DNA from 2 places in the Paenibacillus sp. Dod16 genome. Region 2 is predicted to be linked to the other one. Evidence: predicted binding sites of a transcription regulator. Region 2 holds the regulator's gene; the other holds the start of a gene.
The links. Region 2 encodes Rex, which represses fermentation and respiration genes when NADH is low (regulators of the CRP and FNR family bind a similar motif). Its sites were predicted from a motif close to TTGTGAAATATTTCACAA; they were not measured.
Positions count from the first base shown of each region.

Region 1: ACPV3A_RS00230 (cytochrome ubiquinol oxidase subunit I) is a predicted target of Rex. The motif match lies at 2,350-2,367, and genes of this name have one in related genera.

Region 1 is NZ_JBNDYG010000001.1:48,022-58,477, forward strand. It holds purine riboswitch at 1-99, shown strand, start outside; gene ade (adenine deaminase) at 359-2,161, shown strand; gene ACPV3A_RS00230 (cytochrome ubiquinol oxidase subunit I) at 2,449-3,852, shown strand; gene cydB (cytochrome d ubiquinol oxidase subunit II) at 3,839-4,855, shown strand; gene ACPV3A_RS00240 (ABC transporter ATP-binding protein/permease) at 4,855-6,735, shown strand; gene cydC (thiol reductant ABC exporter subunit CydC) at 6,732-8,528, shown strand; gene ACPV3A_RS00250 (DUF2332 domain-containing protein) at 8,713-9,738, shown strand; gene fumC (class II fumarate hydratase) at 9,978-10,456, shown strand, end outside.
Region 2 is NZ_JBNDYG010000005.1:115,002-125,457, reverse strand. It holds gene panD (aspartate 1-decarboxylase) at 1-65, shown strand, start outside; gene ACPV3A_RS05280 (hypothetical protein) at 186-815, shown strand; gene dinG (ATP-dependent DNA helicase DinG) at 986-3,862, shown strand; gene ACPV3A_RS05270 (redox-sensing transcriptional repressor Rex) at 3,925-4,590, shown strand; gene ACPV3A_RS05265 (amidohydrolase) at 4,565-5,866, shown strand; gene ACPV3A_RS05260 (DUF5590 domain-containing protein) at 5,898-6,416, shown strand; gene ACPV3A_RS05255 (hypothetical protein) at 6,681-7,214, shown strand; gene ACPV3A_RS05250 (AAA family ATPase) at 7,207-8,709, shown strand; gene ACPV3A_RS05245 (3-hydroxyacyl-CoA dehydrogenase family protein) at 8,844-9,716, shown strand; gene ACPV3A_RS05240 (acetate/propionate family kinase) at 9,713-10,456, shown strand, end outside.

The sequences.
Region 1 (10,456 bases), on a different contig from region 2:
TTCAAAATCAAATCTTGATGTATATGCCGGGGAATAGGGCCCAGGCGTTTCTACCAGGTTACCGTAAATGACTTGACTACATGAAGGTTGAGAATCCCACCACCCCAGCTAAAGCTCCGCAATTATGGAAGCCGGGCTGGAAAATCATCTGGATTGGAATCCGGCAGGTTTTAACGGATGAGGTGATGTGCAGACTAGATAGCATACCAATTGCTGATGCACGGGACTTCTCTTCCTCTATGGATATAAGTACAGGCACCCCGGGCAGATACGCTGCCCGGGGTGTTTGGCGTGTTATACAGCGGATCGATTTTGTATTCTTACCGTTCATTTTAAAAAAGGGGAGCGTGCAATCATCATGAGTTCAATCCAGAGACAGAAACGATACGAGGTCAGCCGGCAGCTGGGGAAGGTTGCCTTAGGACAGGAGCCAGCCGATCTGGTCATCAAGAGCGGTACGCTGGTAAATGTGTTTACAGGCGAGCTTCAGGAGCGAGTGGACGTGGCCATGGCCTCCGGGCGCATTGCTTATATCGGCAACGCGGATCACACGATCGGGGAGGGGACTCGGGTCATCGAAGCGAATGGCCGATATATCTCGCCGGGCCTGCTCGACGGCCATATGCATGTGGAGAGCACGATGCTCACCGTGACCGAGTTTGCCAAGGCGGCTATCGTTAGCGGAACGACAGGGGTATATATGGATCCCCATGAGATTGCCAACGTATTCGGCATGGAGGGCGTGCGCTGGATGCACGAAGAAGGGCAGCAGCTGCCGATGAAGGTGTTCACCACCATACCTTCGTGTGTGCCGTCAACCTTCGATCTGGAGGATGCCGGGGCGCAGCTGGGCGTAGCCGACATTGAGGAAGGGCTGACATGGCCCGGTGTTGCCGGGCTTGGCGAAGTGATGAATTTCCCGGGCGTCGTGTATGGCGATCCGACCATGAGCGGGGAGATCGAAGCCACGCTGCGTGCAGGCAAGACGGTGACCGGGCATTTTCCGGCAGAGGACGACCGGATGCTGCAGGCATATATGGCAACCGGCGTAAGCTCCGACCATGAGACGGTAACCCGGGAGCAGGCTTTGGAGAAGGTTCGCCTCGGCATGCACCTGATGATCCGCGAGGGTTCGGCTTGGCAGGATGTGAAGGAAGTTGTTAAGGTCATAACGGAAGATAAGGTGCGCACAGACAATATTTCTCTGGTTACGGATGATGTGTATCCGCAGACGCTGTTGAGACTCGGACATATGAACCATGTGGTCCGCCGCGCTATGGAAGAGGGCGTGGACCCGGTTACGGCGATCCAGCTGGGAACGATCAACGTGGCTCGTTATTTCGGGATGGACATGGAGCTTGGCAGCATTTCACCTGGCAAAACGGCGGATATATTGCTGATTGATGATCTGTTGAGCATGGTCCCTTCCGTTGTGATCACGGATGGCGAAGTGGTTGCAGAGAACGGCCGACTCGTGAAGGCGTTCCCTGTATATCAATACCCGGAAAAAGCCTTTAACTCGGTCAAACTGCAGCGTTCGCTTACTGCGGATGACTTTCTGCTGCGCAACAAATTCGATGCAACTCGCACGGAAGTGAACGTGGTGCGCGTCATCGAGAACAGCGCCCGTACCGCTAAAATGACAGCGGTGCTCTCCGTGGAGCAGGGCGTCATCCAGCCAGACCTGGATCAGGACGTGGTTCAGCTGGCATGCATTGAGCGCCACGGCACGACGGGGCAAATCTCACTCGGTTTTGCGAGCGGCTTCGGACTGAAGTCCGGCGCAGTTGCATCCACGGTAGCGCATGACAGCCACAATCTGCTGGTGATGGGCACGAATGCCGAAGATATGGCACTCGCGGCGAATGAGCTGGCGGCGTGCGGTGGCGGCATGATCGTAGTACGGGACGGCAAGGTGCTGGCGAAGGTGGCGATGCCGATTGCCGGTTTGCTGGCGGACCGTCCGGTTGAGATCGTAGCGGAGGAGGTCGCTGCCTTGGAGGAAGCTTGGAAGGAGCTCGGATGCTACATTCATGCCCCGTTCATGACCTTCTCGCTCATTGCGCTGCCGGTGATTCCGGAAATCCGCATAACCAACCGCGGGATCGCGGACGTAACGGAATTCAAGCTCATCGAGACCGAGATTGGCGCGGTTCAATAAGGGCGCAGATACACCGAAGCAGGCTGGCCTTCATGTCAGCTTGCTTTTTATATTGTAAATACAGGCTTTTAAATCGCGAGCAGAGGCAGCGAGTCCTTTCCATTTTCCTCGATGTGCACAAAATCGCAATTCACTTAGTGATTTTCGTCACAAATTTATAACTTTTTGCTCCAGTTTCAGTCCTGATATTGTGATGTTTATCACAATCCTTTAGGGCGTGGTCTGCGACAATACAAAAAGAATCAAATTTGAAGTGATCACGTGAGCTAAAGGAAGGGGTATCTGATATGGATCCGGTTATGCTGGCGCGAATTCAATTCGCATCGACAACCATTTTTCACTTTATTTTCGTACCGTTGTCCATCGGGTTGGCGTTTCTGATTGCCATCATGGAGACGATGTATGTTGTTAAAGGCCAGGAAGTCTACAAGAAAATGGCGAAGTTCTGGGGAAAGCTGTTCCTGATTAACTTTGCGGTCGGGGTTGTGACAGGGATTCTGCAGGAATTCCAGTTCGGCATGAACTGGTCGGATTACTCAAGGTTTGTCGGGGACGTATTTGGCGCACCGCTTGCCATTGAAGCATTGCTGGCGTTTTTCCTAGAGTCGACGTTTATCGGACTGTGGATATTCGGTTGGGACCGTTTATCAAAGAAGGTCCATCTGCTCAGTATCTGGCTGGTATCGTTTGGGACCCTGATGTCCGCATTCTGGATTCTGGCAGCGAATTCGTTCATGCAGCGTCCCGTCGGATTCGAGATGAATAATGGGCGGGCGGAGATGAATGATTTCTTTGCACTGATTACGAACGGTCAGCTGTTGGTGGAGTTCCCGCACACGATCTTCGGGGCACTGGCAACCGGGGCGTTCCTCGTTGCAGGTGTGAGTGCCTACAAGCTGATGAAGAAGCAGGATTTGGATTTCTTTAAGAAATCATTTCACATCGCCATCGTGATTGGCCTCATCACCTCCATTCTGGTTGCGGTATTCGGTCACCAGCAGGCGCAGTATCTGGTGGATACGCAGCCGATGAAGATGGCCGCTGCGGAGAGCCTGTGGGAAACGAGCGATGATCCTGCGCCTTGGACGGTCATTGCGGCCATCGATCCGGATAAGCAGGAGAACACGATGGAGTTTAAAATCCCGTATTTGCTCAGCTTTTTGTCCTACAGCAAGTTTTCCGGTGAAGTCATCGGGATGAAGGAGCTGCAGGCGCAGTACGAACAGCAATATGGTCCCGGAGATTATATCCCTCCCGTGCGCACAACATTCTGGAGCTTCCGGATTATGGTGGCCGCTGGCAGCGTCATGATTCTGCTGGGATTGTACGGAGCGTGGCTGATGCTGCGCAAAAAGGTCGAGAAGGCCGGCAAATGGTTCCTCAGATTGATGCTGCTGGGCATTTCGCTGCCGTTCATCGCCAATACGTCGGGATGGATCATGACGGAGATCGGACGCCAGCCTTGGACGGTATTCGGACTGATCACCACGGAGAACAGTGTTTCACCGAACGTCAGCGCAGGCTCGATCCTGTTCTCGCTGATCATGTTTACTGCCATTTATGCGGTGCTGGCAGCCGTTATGGCGTATCTATTTATCAAAGTCATTAAGAAAGGACCGTATGCGGCGGAGGAAGAGGACCACCACGCAAGCGATCCGTTTAATAAGGAGGGCTACAATGCTGTCTCTTAACGAACTGTGGTTTGTGCTCGTTGCCGTCTTGTTTATAGGGTTCTTCTTCTTGGAGGGCTTCGACTTCGGGGTCGGGATGTCCACGCAGCTGCTGGCCAAAAATGATACCCAGCGCCGGGTGCTGATCAACTCGATCGGCCCGTTCTGGGACGCCAACGAGGTCTGGCTGCTGACGGCGGGCGGCGCCATGTTCGCCGCCTTCCCGAACTGGTATGCGACGCTGTTCAGCGGCTTCTACATTCCACTTGTCTTTCTTCTGCTGGCCTTGATCGGACGCGGGGTGGCCTTTGAATTCCGCGGCAAGGTGGGTGATGTTCGCTGGAAACGGGTGTGGGACGGTGCGATCTTCACCGGCAGCGTGCTTCCGCCATTCCTGTTCGGCGTTGTTTTTGCCTGCCTGATTCAGGGGCTCCCCATTAACGAGGAGATGCAGCTGCATGCCGGATTGTTTGATGTTGTGAATGGCTATACTGTGGTTGGCGGACTGACGATGGTGATGCTCTGCCTGCTGCATGGCTTGATGTTCACAACACTGCGCACGATGGGGGATCTTCAGGAACGGGCGCGCCGTATGGCCCGGAGACTCCTGCTTCCCGTAGCGGCCCTGTTCGTTGCATTCGGGGTAATGACATATTTCATGACCGATATCTTCGAGAAGCGTGGAGTGGCGTTAACCGTGCTGCTGGTGCTGGCTTTGCTCGCATTCCTGCTGGGCGGATATTTCATGAACATCAAACGGGACGGCTGGGCTTTCGGGATGACCGGGGCGGTTATCGCCCTGCTGGTAACGTCCGTGTTCGTGGGCTTGTTCCCGCGCGTGATGGTCAGCTCCATCAATTCCGCATTTGACCTGACTATTTATAATGCGGCCTCCGGACCGTATTCTCTCAAGGTTATGACGATTGTGGCGGTCACGCTGCTGCCTTTCGTATTGGGCTATCAAATTTGGAGTTACTTCGTTTTCCACAAACGGGTACATGAGAAGGAGCATTTGGAGTACTGATGGGAAAAGATCTGCTGGGATACAAAGGCGCCAAGACGGTATTCTTCCTTGTCGCCGTATGTACCCTGGCACAGAGCATGGCCATCCTCCTGCAAGCCAAGTGGCTGGCGGAAGCCGTATCCGCCCTGTTTGCGGGATCAACGCTGCAGGAGCAGGGGGAGACCATTGCCTTGTTCCTCCTTGCCTTTCTGGCACGCCACGGCATCTCGGCCGTGCAGCAAGGAATCGCGCAGCGCTTTGCCGAGGAGACGGGCACGAGCCTGAGGAAGCAGCTGCTGGATGAGCTGTTTCGGAATGGGCCGTCCTTTGTCCGGTCGGAAGGAACGGGCAATGTGGTTACGCTTGTGCTGGAGGGCATCGGCAAGTTCCGCAAATATGCGGAGCTGACCATACCGCGCATGATGGGGGCGGGCATTACCCCGGCGCTGGTATGGCTGTACGTGTTCATGACGGACCGGATATCGGGCATTATTCTGCTGGTGACCATGCCGATCCTGATCGTATTTCTCATCCTCGTGGGGCTTGCCGCGAGAAAGCAGACCGAGCGGCAGCTGGATTCCTACCGAATGCTGTCCAATCATTTTGTAGATTCACTTAGAGGGCTCACTACCCTGAAGTTTCTGGGACAGAGCCGTAAGCACAGCGAGAGCATACAGCAGGTCAGCGAGGGATATCGTGCAGCTACCATGCGGACGCTGCGCGTGGCGTTTCTGTCGTCCTTCGCACTGGATTTCTTTACGATGCTGTCCGTGGCATCTGTTGCGGTAAACCTGGGCTTGCGCCTCATTAATGGCAGCCTGGAGCTGCTGCCCGCGCTGCTCATCCTGATCCTGGCACCGGAGTATTTCCTGCCGGTGCGCATGGTCGGGGCGGACTTTCATGCCACGCTGGACGGCAAGCAGGCTGGAGAAGCGATGCAATCCATGATTCGAGAGGCCCGGAAAGGGCATTTGGGTGGAATCTCGGGTTCTGTTGCTGCGGGGGGTTCGGTCAATGGAGCAGGTCCATTCGAGCCAACTGGAGCGCTTGAAACCCCGGCGGTAGGAACGATGGAACGGACCTCAACGGGCTTAACATTTAAAATTCAAAATAATTTCTCTAATTCCAGCCTCAGACCGCAGCCGCCATTCCAATGGGATCACCACAGCGTGCTGGAGCTGTCCGGAATCGGCCTCAGGCACGAGGAGTTGGGGCCGGCTTCCTTGGAGGATGTCAGCTTCCAGATACCGGGTCAATGCAAAATCGGCATCGTCGGGGAGAGTGGGGCCGGCAAATCCACGCTCATCGAGCTATTGGGTGGATTCATGGCGCCTACTTCCGGCGTGATGGAGCTAAATGGCATGAAGCTGGAGGACAGAAACCGGCAGGCATGGCGGACTGAGGTCACCTATATGCCACAGCAGCCGTACTTATTCGGTGCTACCTTGGCGGATAATGTGCGCTTCTATGCACCGAAGGCATCAACAGCGCAAGTCGAAGCAGCGGTAGAAGCGGCGGGTCTGTCGGATCTGGTGAAGAGCTTGCCTGGCGGACTCGCAGAGATGATCGGCGGCGGCGGACGCACTTTAAGCGGCGGTCAGGCACAGCGCGTGGCCTTGGCCAGAGCGCTGCTCGGCGACCGGCGGGTTCTGCTGCTGGATGAGCCGACGGCCCATTTGGATATCGAGACGGAATACGAGCTGAAGGAGACGATGCTTTCCCTTTTTCAGGATAAGTGGGTATTCCTCGCGACGCACAGACTGCACTGGATGCAGGATATGGATTACATCATCGTTCTGCATCAGGGTCGGGTGGCGGAAACGGGAACCCATGAGGAGCTTATTGCTCGGCAAGGCGTCTATTATGGGTTGATTACATCGCAGATGGAGGGAGTACAATGAAGCAGGAATCGTGGTTTCGGCCTTACGTAACGGCAAACTTCTGGCGCTTTCTGCTGATTGTGATGCTTGGCGTGCTCACGATCCTGTTCGCCGGGATGCTGATGTTCACATCCGGGTATTTGATCTCCAAGTCTGCCCTAAGGCCGGAAAATATCCTGATGGTATACGTGCCGACCGTAGCGGTTCGGACCTTCGGCATCGGACGCGCGGTCATCCATTACGTGGAGCGCCTGGTGGGGCATGACACGATTCTCCGCATCCTGTCCCAGATGCGCCTGCGGCTGTACCGCATTCTGGAACCGCAAGCCCTCCGTTTATCCTCCCGGTACCGCACCGGGGATCTGCTGGGCGTGCTCTCCGATGATATCGAGTATTTGCAGGACGTCTATATTCGTACGGTCTTTCCATCGATTGTTGCGCTTGTGTTATACGCCGGGGTCATTCTGGCCGTCGGCCTGTTTGATCCGGCATTTGCTCTTCTACTCGCGCTGTATGTAGCCGTGCTGATTCTGGTACTGCCGCTCGTTTCCCTGCTGCTCACCAAGCGGAAGAACCGGGAAATGAAGCAGGCACGAAGCAACCTCTACCAGAAGCTGACCGACGCGGTACTGGGCATTCATGAATGGTATGTCAGCGGCCGGCAGACGGAATTCCTGACCGGATATGAGGCGGATGAAGCGGAGGTCGACCGGACCGATCGCTCTCTCAAGCGCTGGTCGCGTCTTCGGGCTTTTATCGGCCAATGCGTGGTTGCCGTGACGGTGGTATCGATGGTGTATTGGTCAGGAAGGCAGTATGCGGACGGCTCGATCGATGTTACGCTGATCGCGGCTTGCGTTCTGGTTGTGTTCCCGTTAATGGACGCATTCCTGCCGGTATCCGAAGCCGTGGAGCGGATTCCGCAGTACGGCCAATCGGTCGCAAGGCTTCAGGCGATAGAAAGCGCCGAAACATCTGAAGGGAAACGGAATCGGGGTCAACAGCTCAATAAGGGAGAGATCGAATCTGTCATAAGCAGCGGTGTCCATGTGAAGGCGGATGGCGTCAGCTTCCGTTATGATCAGGCGGCAGGCGGCAAATCCGGGCTGGAACGATCCGGTATGAATGGGGAAGGGGCTACGTTAACGGATGTATCCCTGGATATTCCTCCTGGGGCCAAGGTAGCCATTATAGGGCGTTCAGGTGCTGGCAAATCCACCCTGCTGCAGCTGATTCAGGGTGTGCTGGCACCCTCAGGGGGCAGCCTGACTTTAGGCGGAGTGGATTCCGTGCGGTTTGGCGATGAGATATCTTCCGTTATTTCGGTGTTGAACCAGAGTCCGCATTTGTTCGATACGACGCTAGCAAACAACATCCGGCTTGGACAGCCGGATGCCACGGAAGCGGAAATACGGGACGCGGTTGCTTTGGCACGGCTAGAACCGTTGGTGGCTTCCCTTCCGGAAGGTCTTCGCACCCGAATGCAGGAAGCCGGACAGCGTTTCTCCGGAGGAGAGCGCCAGCGCGTGGCTTTGGCCCGAATCCTGCTGCAGAAAACACCCGTTGTCATTCTGGATGAGCCTACGGTCGGGCTGGATCCCAAAACCGAGCGGGAACTGCTGTCCACCATATTCGCCAGCCTGCAGGACCGGACCTTGATCTGGGTGACGCATCATCTGGTCGGCGTGGAGCGCATGGATGAGATCCTCTTCATGGAAGACGGTCAAATCGTCATGCGGGGTACCCATGATGAGCTGATGCAGCGATATCCGCGGTATCGGAACCTGTACCGTTTGGATCGTCCGGCGATATAGACAGCGATAGCGATTTGCCAGCAGAAGAACCGGCCTTTTCAGGAGGGCGGTTCTTCTTTTTGTTGCCTTCTTTTTTTCTTATAAGCCCGATAAAAGATCAGAATCCACGCGCCTTCTGGAAAGATGTAACATTAGTCTTAAGCAGGATAAAGGGTTAATTACAACGTTAGGGGTGTGGTGTAGGGTGGATTCGAAACAGTTGGTGAACGTGTTTCGTCATTTTGCTGAACGGGAATGTCCGGGATCCAGTGTGTTCTATGAGTACTTGGCTGGCCATATAGCCGATGATGAAGAGCTGCTGCAAGTCGCTGCGTATGTTCCTGCAGGCCAGCCTGTCCCCAATATGCTGTTTGGCGCCGTCCAATATTTGCTGCTGCAGGGTGAGGGGCCGGATCTGAGGGCTTATTACCCGGGTCTAGTAGAGCATCCGAAGGAAATGAGCTCCTGTTTTCCCTATTTTCGTTCATTTGTGCTGAAGCATCAGGCAGCCATTATCAGGATCCTGGAGAGTAAATGGGTACAGACGAACGAAGTCCGCCGCTGTGCGTATTTGTACCCGGTGTTCTGCTCGATCTATGATAAGGTCCGTAAGCCGCTTGCCTTGGTGGAGCTTGGAACCAGTGCCGGATTGCAGCTGCTGTGGGATCAGTACAGCTACTCCTATGGAGACGCGATTCGTTACGGCCTAGCGGGGTCGAAGGTTCATATTACATCGGAGATCAGGGGAGGTCGGATGCCGTTCCTGCCAGCTTCCATTCCCCCGGTGGTCTATCGGATGGGGATCGATCTGCATGTGAATGACGTGCGGAACCCGGAGCACTTTTTGTGGCTGCGGTCTTTAATCTGGCCGGGTAATCACGACAGGGTATCCATGCTGGAGCATGCGGCGGAGGTATTGAAGCAGCAGTCCGGGATACAGTTCCGGGAAGGGGACGGCACCGAACTGCTTCCCGATATCGTGAAGGGCATCCCTGAGGAGGCCGTCATTTGCGTATTTCATACGCATGTGGCTAATCAGATCCCGGAGGCATCCAAGCAAAAGCTGCTGCATCACTTAAATGAAATCGGAAGGGTTCGCGATATCGTGCATGTCTACAACAATATGCAGGATGGCGATCTTCATGCGGACTATATCCTTGGGGGCGTGCGAAGCGAGTTTACGGTCGCGCGAACGGATGGGCATGCTCGCTGGTTCCAGTGGCTGTTGTGAATTGGGAATAGTGCCGTTAGCTTGATTGAAGAAGCACAGCGAATCGTGTGGTACCTGCCATTGTTCCGTGTGAGGTGACGGCGAGCAAGCGAGCCTGGAAATCAGCCGAATCAAGGCTGTACGTATGGAAGTCGCTGCTGTTCATCCGGTCTGTTTTTTTCTTGGGCAAGTCTATGTCATAATAGGGGAGATGGAATAATAAGCGCTTAAATTCAAGGAAGCCAAAGGAGGAAGTTGGGATGGATTATCGTATTGAGAAGGATACCCTGGGTGAGGTTAAAGTGCCTGCGGATAAGCTATGGGCAGCGCAGACACAGCGCAGTTCCGAGAATTTCCGGATTGGAACCGAAACGATGCCGAAGGAAATCATTCGGGCGTTTGCGATATTGAAGAAAAGCGCGGCTATCGTGAATGGCAAGCTCGGCAAGCTGGAAGCAGACAAGGTCGATGCCATTACGACCGCCGCCGATGAGATTGTGGCCGGCAAGTGGGATGAGCACTTTCCGCTGGTGGTTTGGCAGACCGGCAGCGGCACGCAGTCCAATATGAACGTAAACGAAGTCATTGCGAATCGGGCCAATCAGCTGCTTGAGCAAAAAGACAGCGCCCTGCGCGTTCATCCCAACGACGACGTCAACAAATCCCAAAGCTCTAACGATACGTTTCCGACAGCGATGCACATGGCCGCGGTCGTGGCCGTGGAAGATCATGTGCTGCC
Region 2 (10,456 bases):
TCGTTGACGAATTGAATAAGCCGGTAAACACGGAATACCGTGAGGTTCACGCCGCGGTTCTCTAAAGGTCTCCTAAGAACCAAAATGTGTCGGGACCTTAAAGGGATGAAAAGACCGTCTTCTACAGAAAATGAGTGCAGGTCGACGCACTGATCTCATTTTTCCGCTAAGGGTGGGATGCAGCTATGTTTCAACATGTATTCGCTGAAATGAACAACATGTTAGATGAAATTGTGAAGCATTACCCTTCTGCTCAAGGTCCCCAAAAACAGGCGCTGGTACAAAACTGGAACATGCTCAAAAGCATGAGCGAGGGCATTATCGAGGAATGGCTCCATTTTGAAGAGAAGATGGCCATCTTCCGCGAGAGTGCCGCCTCGCCTCCTGTTTTTCCACCGACCGAAGCGCCTGAATTGCAGCTTGATGCATTTATTCGCGGTCAAGGTTATTACAAGTTGTTGATGTTCCAGCCGGCCATACAGCAGTTTGAGGCGGCCGCCACCGTATTTCCGGATAGCCTTCTGATCAAGCTGTATATTGCGATGTCCCTTCTTTATTTGGGGCAAACCATACCAGCATCCGAAGTATTGGTGTCCATCCTGCCCCTGGCAGACAACAAGAAGATGCGGGCGATGATTTACAATGCGCTTGGATGCATCGAGGTGTTGAATGGACAGCAAGGGAAGGCCGAGGAGCATTTCGCACTGGCGATACACAGCGACCCGACGCTTCCTGACCCCATTATCAATTTGGAGGTCTGCAAGCAGAATCGCGGGGAACTCCAGTACGGCAGCCAATTGATCTCTTTGCTGTAAAAATCAAGCCAAAACAAGAAGCGATGTCAGAGCTCATCCTTGAGACTTTGGTATCGCTTTTTGCCGTATGGAGCTTATGGAGGAGAGCGGGGATTTTTTACCCGGAATGTTCAAAACCCGCAACTTCTGGTATGCTGTTAATTAGTCTGGAGGAAAGGGATTTTATCGAAATGAAATTTGCCGTATTGGATTTTGAAACCACGGGCAACCAGTCAGCAGATGAGATCATTCAGGTTGGACTGGCCATCATCGAAGAGGATCGAAGCATCTCCCGCGTATACGGCACCTATGTCAATCCCGGGATTCCGATCCCTCCTTTTATTACCGGTTTGACCGGCATTTCCGACAGTGATGTAGCGGATGCTCCGTCATTGGAAGAAATGATGATGGAACTCGTGCCCATGCTCGACGATGTTGTATTGGTTGGGCATAATGTCGCTTTTGATTTTAACTTTTTGCAAAATGCACTCGATCGCTGCGGCTATTTGCCGTTCAGCGGCCGAATTCTAGATACGATGCACTTCTTAAAAATATGTTTTCCCTCGCTGCCTTCTTATCAGCTTGGGATGGTGTCCTCTCATTTCGGCCTGGAGCATGACCGTCCGCATCAGGCGGACAGCGATGCACTTGCCACAGCCTATGCGCTGCTGAAATGCCTGGAGGAGATCGATGAGCTTCCTCTGCTTACCGTGCAGCGGTTAAGCGACCTGTTTGCCGACGAGGACAGCGACTTGGCCTGGTTCTTTGACGGCATCCGTGCCGACAGGGAGCTCCAGGCCGTACAAGCCGGAGACACCCATACGTACTATCGCCAATTCGCCCTGGCCGTTGACGATTGGAACGATATAACGCCTGCCAGGGATGAGACGGAGCCTAATCCTTTGGCTGATGTAAGCTTTGAGCAATACATGAATGATGTCCGTGAACGTCTAAAGGAAACGCTGCCTCATTACGAGAGCAGGGATGCCCAGGACATGATGTTTCAGGAAGTGATGCAGGCACTCGATAATAATAAACATCTATTGATTGAAGCCGGCACGGGAACAGGCAAATCCCTCGGGTATTTGCTGCCCTCGATTTATCAAAGCGTGAAGCAGGAACAGAAGGTTATGGTGAGCACGCATACGATCAACCTTCAAGAACAGCTGCGTGACCGGGATATTCCCCTGCTCACCCAGGTTGTTCCTTTTCCTTTTAAAGCGGCTATTTTCAAGGGAAGAGGCCATTATTTGTGTTTGAGAAAATTTGAACATAAAATAAATAGAAGAGATTTTCATTCCCCGAAGGAAGATGTGATCACCGCAGCGCAAATGCTGGTTTGGTTGACCCAGACGGAGAACGGGGATGATGAGGAGCTGAACCTTGGCGGCCGTGGAGGGGATTTCTGGGAGACCATCTCCAGCGATTCGGATTCCTGCCTGGGCCGTGCCTGCCCATGGTTCCGCAAATGCTATTATCACAGGGCCAAACATGAAGCGGGCATCGCGGATGTTGTCATTACGAACCATTCGAAGCTGTTCACCGACGTGAAAGCGAATCACCAGCTGCTTCCGAGTTATGAGCGTCTCGTCATCGATGAAGCGCATCATCTGGAGGACGTCGCGGGCAAGCACCTAGGCTTGCAGATGAAATATTTTTCGGTTGTCCATACGTTGACCCGTATGTACAAAGACAGCCGAAGCGGTCAGCTTCCGGCTCTTCGCCAGCTGCTGCAAGCGTCGTCCCATGAGAAGGCTGTTGAGTGGTCTTCCATCATCGACCGGATTTATCCGGATCTGATCACCGTCAAAGAGAATTGGGACCGGCTCAGCGATCAATTGTTCGGACTGCTTCCGGAGCGCGGAGACGCGACTCCGGGGGATGCCGGTCAATTCTCGCTTCGCTTATCGCCTCTGAAGAAGCCGAAGGATTGGAATTCGCTGGCCGAGCTGGAGCATCAAATTCATCTGGCGCTCGGCGATGTCGTTCGCAAGGGTGACAAGCTGATTGCCGAAATGAAGGAAGATCTGGATGATTACAGCGCGGACAGTCTGTTAACAGACCTATCGGGTCTATTTAAGGACCTGGCGGCACACCGCGAGGACCTGAGGACCTTCATGTCCCTGAACGATGAGGGCACGGTATACTGGATGGAGGCGAACGGCAACTTCCGCGGCAAATCGCTGCAGCTTTATGCGGTGCCTGTCGACGTCAGCACCCACTTAAAGGAATTGTTTTTTGACAAAAAACAAAGCGTGATCCTGACATCGGCGACCTTGTCGGTGGACAAATCGTTTCAGTTCATGATCGAGAACTTGGGTCTTCAGGAAGCGGCAGATAACGGCAACCTGAACACGGTCCTGCTGCCGTCCCCGTTTAATTACAGGGAGCAGGCTCTCCTTGTTGTGCCGCGCGATTTTCCGAGCTTGAAGGGCTCGGTCGGGGATGCACTCTTTGTGAATACACTTGTGCAATCATTGGCTGATACGGCCATCGCAACGCATGGTCGCATGCTTGTCCTGTTCACCTCGTACCGCATGCTGCGTCAGGTGCATGAGCCCTTGAAGGAGGCGCTGGGATCCAGCGATATTACGGTACTGGGACAAGGGATGGACGGAACCAGCCGTACCAAGTTAATCCGGAGATTCCAGGATAGCAGCGCTTCGGTTCTGCTTGGCACCAGCTCCTTCTGGGAAGGAGTAGATATACCCGGTGAGGCGCTCACCTGCCTTGCCATCGTCCGGCTGCCGTTCCAGCCGCCGAATCACCCTCTGGTCGAAGCCAAGAGCGAGCTTCTGCAGCAGCAGAAGAAGAACCCGTTCATGAAGCTTTCGGTTCCGCAAGCGGTCATTCGCTTCAAACAGGGATTTGGCCGACTGGTACGGACCGCGCAGGATAAGGGGATTGTCATCGTTTACGATACTCGGGTCATTGAATCCTATTACGGGAAGTATTTCTTATATTCCTTGCCTGGACCGAAGATGGAGCACATGCCGACAGAGGGGATCGTTCCCCGAATTTCGAAATGGCTGCAGGAAGAGGCAGGCATAGGGAACCAAGCTGAATAAAGTGAAACCATGAACGAGCACAAACAAATGTAGTTATTAACCTATTATTAGGGGGAGCATGCATGAAATCGGAAAAAATTTCGGAAGCCGTGGTCCGCAGATTACCTGTATACTTGCGCTATTTGAATGAGCTTCAGAAAAGGGAGGTCTCCACGGTTTCCTCCCAGGAACTGGGGCAGAAACTGGACCTCAATCCTGCTCAAATTCGTAAGGACCTAGCGTATTTCGGTGATTTTGGACGGAAAGGGATCGGATATGACGTATCTTATCTGATCGAGAAAATTCGCCAGATTCTAAAGCTGGACCAGAAGATCAATGTCGCATTGATTGGGGCCGGTAATCTTGGACATGCATTATCGAATTACAATGCATTTCTGAAGGACAATATGAAGATTGTGGCGGTTTTCGATTCGTATTCTCCCAAAGTTGGTATGAAAATTAACAATTTGGTCGTACAGCCGATGGAGGAACTGGAGAAGACGGTTCATGAGTACGGCATTCGTATCGGGATTATCACCGTTCCGGATTTTGAGGCGCAGAATGTAGCGAATCAACTTATCGCGGCAGGCATCGAGGCTATCCTGAATTTTGCGCCGACCATCCTGAAAGCTCCACCCCATATCCGTATCCATACGGCAGATTTTACTACGGATTTGCAGAGTTTGGCCTATTATTTGGATAACGGCAAGGAGGATGCAGCACATGACGACAACGAAGTGGATGGTTAAAAACGGAACGTTTGCGGTACTAGAGGAAGGCAGATCCGTGTTACACGGATATATGGTCGTGGAGAACGACCGGATCACTTACCTGGGTGAAGAAGAGCCGACTGTCCAAGAGGGAACAGAAATCATCGACGGAACCCATCTGTTTTTCCTGCCTGGATTGGTGAATACGCACGGACATGCGGCCATGTCGCTTCTTCGCGGGTATGGCGACGATCTGGCACTGCAAGTATGGCTTCAGGAAAAAATGTGGCCGATGGAAGCCAAATTCACGGCCGACGATGTATACTGGGGAACCTCGCTCTCCGTGCTGGAGATGATTAAAGGCGGAACCACGACATTTGTGGATATGTATGATCATATGGATCAGGTTGCAAAGGTAGTGGAGGACTCAGGCATGCGCGGCGTTCTGACGCGCGGTGTCATCGGATTATGTCCGCCTGAGGTGCAGCAGCAGAAGCTGGAAGAGGCGGTTGCATTCGCGAAAGACTGGCATGGTCAGGCTGACGGTAGAATTACGACGATGATCTCACCGCATGCACCCTATACGTGCCCGCCGGATTTCATCGAAAAATTCGTGCAAGCGTCACATGATTTGAATCTGCCTTTGCATACGCATATGTCCGAAACGGAAACGGAAGTAGCTCAGAACGTAAATGACTACGGACTTCGCCCTGTTGCCCATCTAGAGAAGCTTGGCATGTTCTCCCGTCCAACGCTGCTTGCGCATGCCGTCCATCTGACCGATGAAGAAATCGAAATTCTGGCCAAACATCAAGTTATGGTTTCGCATAATCCAGGCAGCAATTTGAAGCTTGCCAGCGGCATCGCTCGCGTGCCTGCACTGCTGAAAGCCGGGGTCACCGTGTCTTTGGGTACCGATGGACCTGCCAGCAATAATAATCTGGATATGTTTGAAGAGATGCGGCTCGCCGCACTGATCCATAAAGGAGTAAGCGGGGATCCAACCGCAATTCCAGCATCCGAAGCGCTTCGGATGGGTACAGAATATGGAGCCAAGTCAGCCTTCCTTACGGATATTGGTACGCTTGCGGTAGGCATGAAGGCAGATATGATCGCACTGAACACGGATCAGGCGCACTTCCTTCCGAAGACGGATTACATTTCTCATGCTATCTACTCCGCCAGTGCGAAGGATGTAGAGCATGTATGGGTTGACGGCAAGCAGGTAGTGAAGAATGGCGCGAGTCTCACTCTCGATGAGGAACGTATCCGCCGGGAAGCGCAGCGTGCCTTTGAGCGTCTTACAACCCTCTAGGGAATAATCAAGGGGAGCGAGGAAGACGGATTTGAAGAAAAAAACGAAGTGGATATTGCTGAGTGTATCCGGCGTGCTGCTGTTACTGCTTGGTTTACAGCTCTATTATTCATATGTGATGAAAGATGCTTGGAATGAAGAAAGAATGGCAATTGCTGCCGCCAAACAGCATGGCCAATTGGTTACGTCCGGGAAGACCTATAAATCGGTGTGGGGCGAGGACAATAACTATTGGGTGATAAGCGGGAAGGATCAGGACAATCAAGATCGTATGGTATGGGTGAAATTTACGGATGACAACGTACCTGTTGAAGGTGCCGACGCTGTCCAATCCGTTTTGTTGAATACGGGGTTGTCAGAAGACCAGATGCGGGAGCAGATTTATAACGAATTGCCTGGCGCAGAAATTAAGCGGCTGCTGCCTGGAATGTATGAGGGCGAGTATGCCTGGCAGCTGCAGTATGAACACAACGGTCAGCGCGGTTATCGGTTTTATCGTTTTCAAGACGGTAACACCATCGGTAATGACATTATTCTTCCAAATCAATAAATAAGAAGTAGAGAGGGGCCCTTTAATATTCGCGGGTTCCTCTCTTATTTTCTCTATAATTGTAAGCGTATTCAGAAATAATATGGAAAAACTGTTCTAAATATTTTCACAGACATGCATGAAAAAGTATATAAGATGTGATATACTCATACTTGTACAAAATGAGCATATAAACTACATGCATCCCTATATATCGTTGTTATATGTATTATTGTATTGCAACATGATAGACAAAATATCATACAGAAATGAAGGAGGAACTTCATGAAACTACGCATTGTACCTATCGTGCTGACTGTCGTGATCTCAGCATCGGTTCTCTTTGGCGGATGGTTTCTGTATCGGCAGATGGCTTTGCAAAATCCGCTGGCCAATGTTGTGTCACAATATGACGGCGTTAAGGATTCACATATAGATATTAAACAGAATACCGTTACTTTGAATCTTGATTTGGCTCCGGATACAAATTTGCAAGGCTTGGTCCAGCATATTAAGAAGGAAGGCAAGTCTGTGATTGGCAATCGGGAATTGAAAATCCAGGTGGAGGATCATTCCTCGGAAGCACTGGATCAATGGTGGGAGAAGGCGATGCTGTCAGTCGCTGAAGCGATGGATAATAAGCAGTATACCGATATTCAATCATCGCTCGAGCAGCTTGCTGCCCAGTCTCCGAATTTGAAAGCTAAAGCAACGATTGATGACACCAACGTCTATGTCAGCTTGTCAGACGGCAAGTCTGGTAAATTTATAATCTTGCCGCGTCAGTCTGGCAACATGGAGGTGTGGAATCATGCCTAAATTAGCTAAAGAAATCATGTTAGGCTTTATTCCGGTTTTGCTGGTATTCCTTGTGTTTGTCGGCGTGAACATCGTGCCCCTGCTCATCGCTGCAGCACTTGTAGGCGGCTTGTTGTTTATCGCGAAGATGAAGGGCGGCATCGCAGTAGGCGCAGCGAATGAGCGGAAGCGGAAAAAGAGCGGACCTGCCAAGCTGACGTTCGAAGAAATCGGCGGGCAGGATAATGCGAAGCAAGAGCTGCGTGAAGCACTGGATTTTCTGATTCGTCATGAAGACATTAAGAAATTCGGGATTCGTCCATTGAAGGGCATTCTTCTCACCGGGCCTCCGGGAACAGGGAAGACGTTGATGGCTAAAGCCGCTGCCCATTACACCGATTCGATCTTTGTCGCTGCATCCGGCAGTGAATTTGTTGAGATGTATGTCGGTGTTGGTGCAGGGCGCATCCGGGATTTGTTCAAGGATGCCCGTAACCGTGCGGCAAAGGAAAACAAGCAAAACGCCATTATCTTCATCGATGAGATCGATGTCATTGGCGGTAAACGCGAAGGCGGCCAGCAGCGCGAGTACGACCAGACGCTGAATCAGCTGCTAACCGAGATGGATGGCATCTATTCGCAGGATACTCCTCGTATTCTGGTAATTGCCGCGACAAACCGGAAAGAAATGCTGGATAGCGCACTGCTGCGTCCAGGGCGTTTCGACCGTCACATTCAGGTCGATCTGCCGGATAAGAAGGGACGCACTCATATTTTGAATCTGCATGCGGGCAATAAGCCGCTGCATGAAGATGTCGACTTGGAGAAAATCGCCGAAGAAGCATACGGCTTCTCGGGCGCACAACTCGAGAGCGTCATGAATGAAGCGGCCATTTACACGATGCGCGAGAATGAACAGTTTATCCATCAGCGTCATTTGTCCATGGCGATTGACAAGGTAATGATGGGTGAGCGTTCCGACCGTGAATCGAATTTGGAAGAGAAGAAGCGCGTTGCCATACATGAATTGGGACATGCTATTATGGCAGAGCTTGTGCGTCCCGGCAGTGTGAAGCAAGTTGCACTCAGCCCGCGTGGTAAAGCGCTAGGTTATGTTCGTCATAATCCGCAGGAGGAACAATATCTATACACGAAAACCTTCCTGGAAGAGCAAATTATGATTGCGCTTGGCGGTGCGGCCGCCGAAGAGATCTTTTACGGAGGCCGAAGCACAGGCTCAAGCAATGACTTTGAGCAATCGCTGAACATCGTGGAGACGATGATGAAGTCAGGTTTGACGTCGCTGGGCATTGTTAACATGAACATGGTAACAACTGAAGAGTTAATGAGAGAGAATAATGTGATTTTGGAAGAGTTAATGAACCGCACCAAGAATCTCTTGGAACAGAAACGGCCAATATTCGACAATTCACTTGATATCCTGTTGAAGGAAGAAATTCTCTCGGGGGAACAATTTCGTTGTCAATTTCGTGAAAACGCGCTTTTACCAGCATAAATTGTTATGCTGGTTATTTTTTTTTACTTTTTTGTCGTGCTAAGATATTATTATACTTTGTGCTCTGAAAATGTATTTTTCGACAAATGGGGTACAATAAAGTATAGAGATAAGGAAAGGGTGGAGTAGAAACCATGTACTTCAAAAAAATCGGCGTCGTAGGCGGCGGGACTATGGGGCAGGGCATTGCGGAGATGCTGGCAGCCAAAGGTCTTGACGTACTGCTCGTAGAGAAAACTCCAGAGAAACTGGACTATTCATACCGAATGATCGAGACCAGTCTAGATAAACAATTGGAGAAGTGGGGAATTACCCAGGCAGAGAAGAAATTGATACTGAACCGGATTCAAAAAGTAACTCATTTTGCCGAGCTTAGCACCTGCGATATGGTGATTGAGACCATTATAGAGGACTTGGAAGCGAAGAAAGAGGTCTTTACACAGCTTGATCAAGTATGTCCGAGCCATGTGATATTAGCAAGTAATACATCCACGCTTAGTTTGACGGAGCTCGCCAGCTCCACCAAATATCCTGAGCGTGTTATTGGCATGCACTTCATTCATCCTGTTTCCAAGGTAGACCTTGTTGAAATCATCCGCGGTCTGAAAACTTCCGATCATACGTTTACGGAAACGAAGCGCTTTGTTGAAGAAGTTTCGGATAAAAAAGGCATCATGGTATATGAGTCTCCAGGTTTCGTTACAACCCGCATGATTACCCTCATGATCAATGAAGCGATGCACTTGCTGCAAGAGGGCGTGGCTTCGGCGGAGGATATCGATGACGCAATGAGAATCGGATATAACTTCCAGCATGGACCGCTTGAGATGGCCGACCGTTTCGGTTTGGATTCCATTCTCGCTGCGCTGGAGCGCATGTTCCGCGAGTACGGCGAACTGAAATACCGTCCATCGATTGTCTTGAAGAAACTGGTCCGCGCAGGGCAACTGGGCGTTAAAACCGGAGAAGGCTTTTTCAAGTACGATAAGGATGGTGACCGGGTATGAATATTCTCGTAATTAATGCAGGTAGTTCTTCACTGAAGTATCAACTGTACAACATGACGGATGAATCCGTGCTGGCAAAGGGCTTGGTCGAACGGATCGGCATGGATTCCTCGATTCTGACGCATAAGCCGACGGGAAAACAGGATGTAACCGAAGTCAGCGAAATTCTGGAGCATACCACGGCCATCCGCAAAGTGCTGGGCATGCTCACGAACGAGGAGCACGGCGTGATCGATTCCATCGACAGCATTCAGGCCGTTGGACACCGCGTCGTGCACGGCGGGGAGTCTTTTAAAGAATCCGCGCTCGTTGACAGTGACGCCAAAGCGGAAATCCGCCGCTTGTTCGATTTGGCTCCGCTTCACAATCCTGCATCGATGATGGGGATTAAGGCAGCAGAAACCAATATGCCGGGCGTCCCGCAGGTCGTTGTATTTGATACGGCGTTCCATCAGACGATGCCGGAGAAATCATACCTGTACGCTATTCCGAGAGTACTTTATAATAAATATAAAGTACGTCGTTACGGTGCGCACGGCACGTCCCACGCCTATGTCAGCCAGGCAGCGGCAGAATTTCTGAACCGGCCGCTGGAGGATCTGAAGATCATAACCTGCCATATCGGTAACGGTGCTTCCCTGACAGCAGTAAAAGGCGGGAAATCCATCGATACCTCCATGGGGATGACCCCGCTGGAAGGGCTCATGATGGGTACGCGCAGCGGTGATTTGGACCCTGCA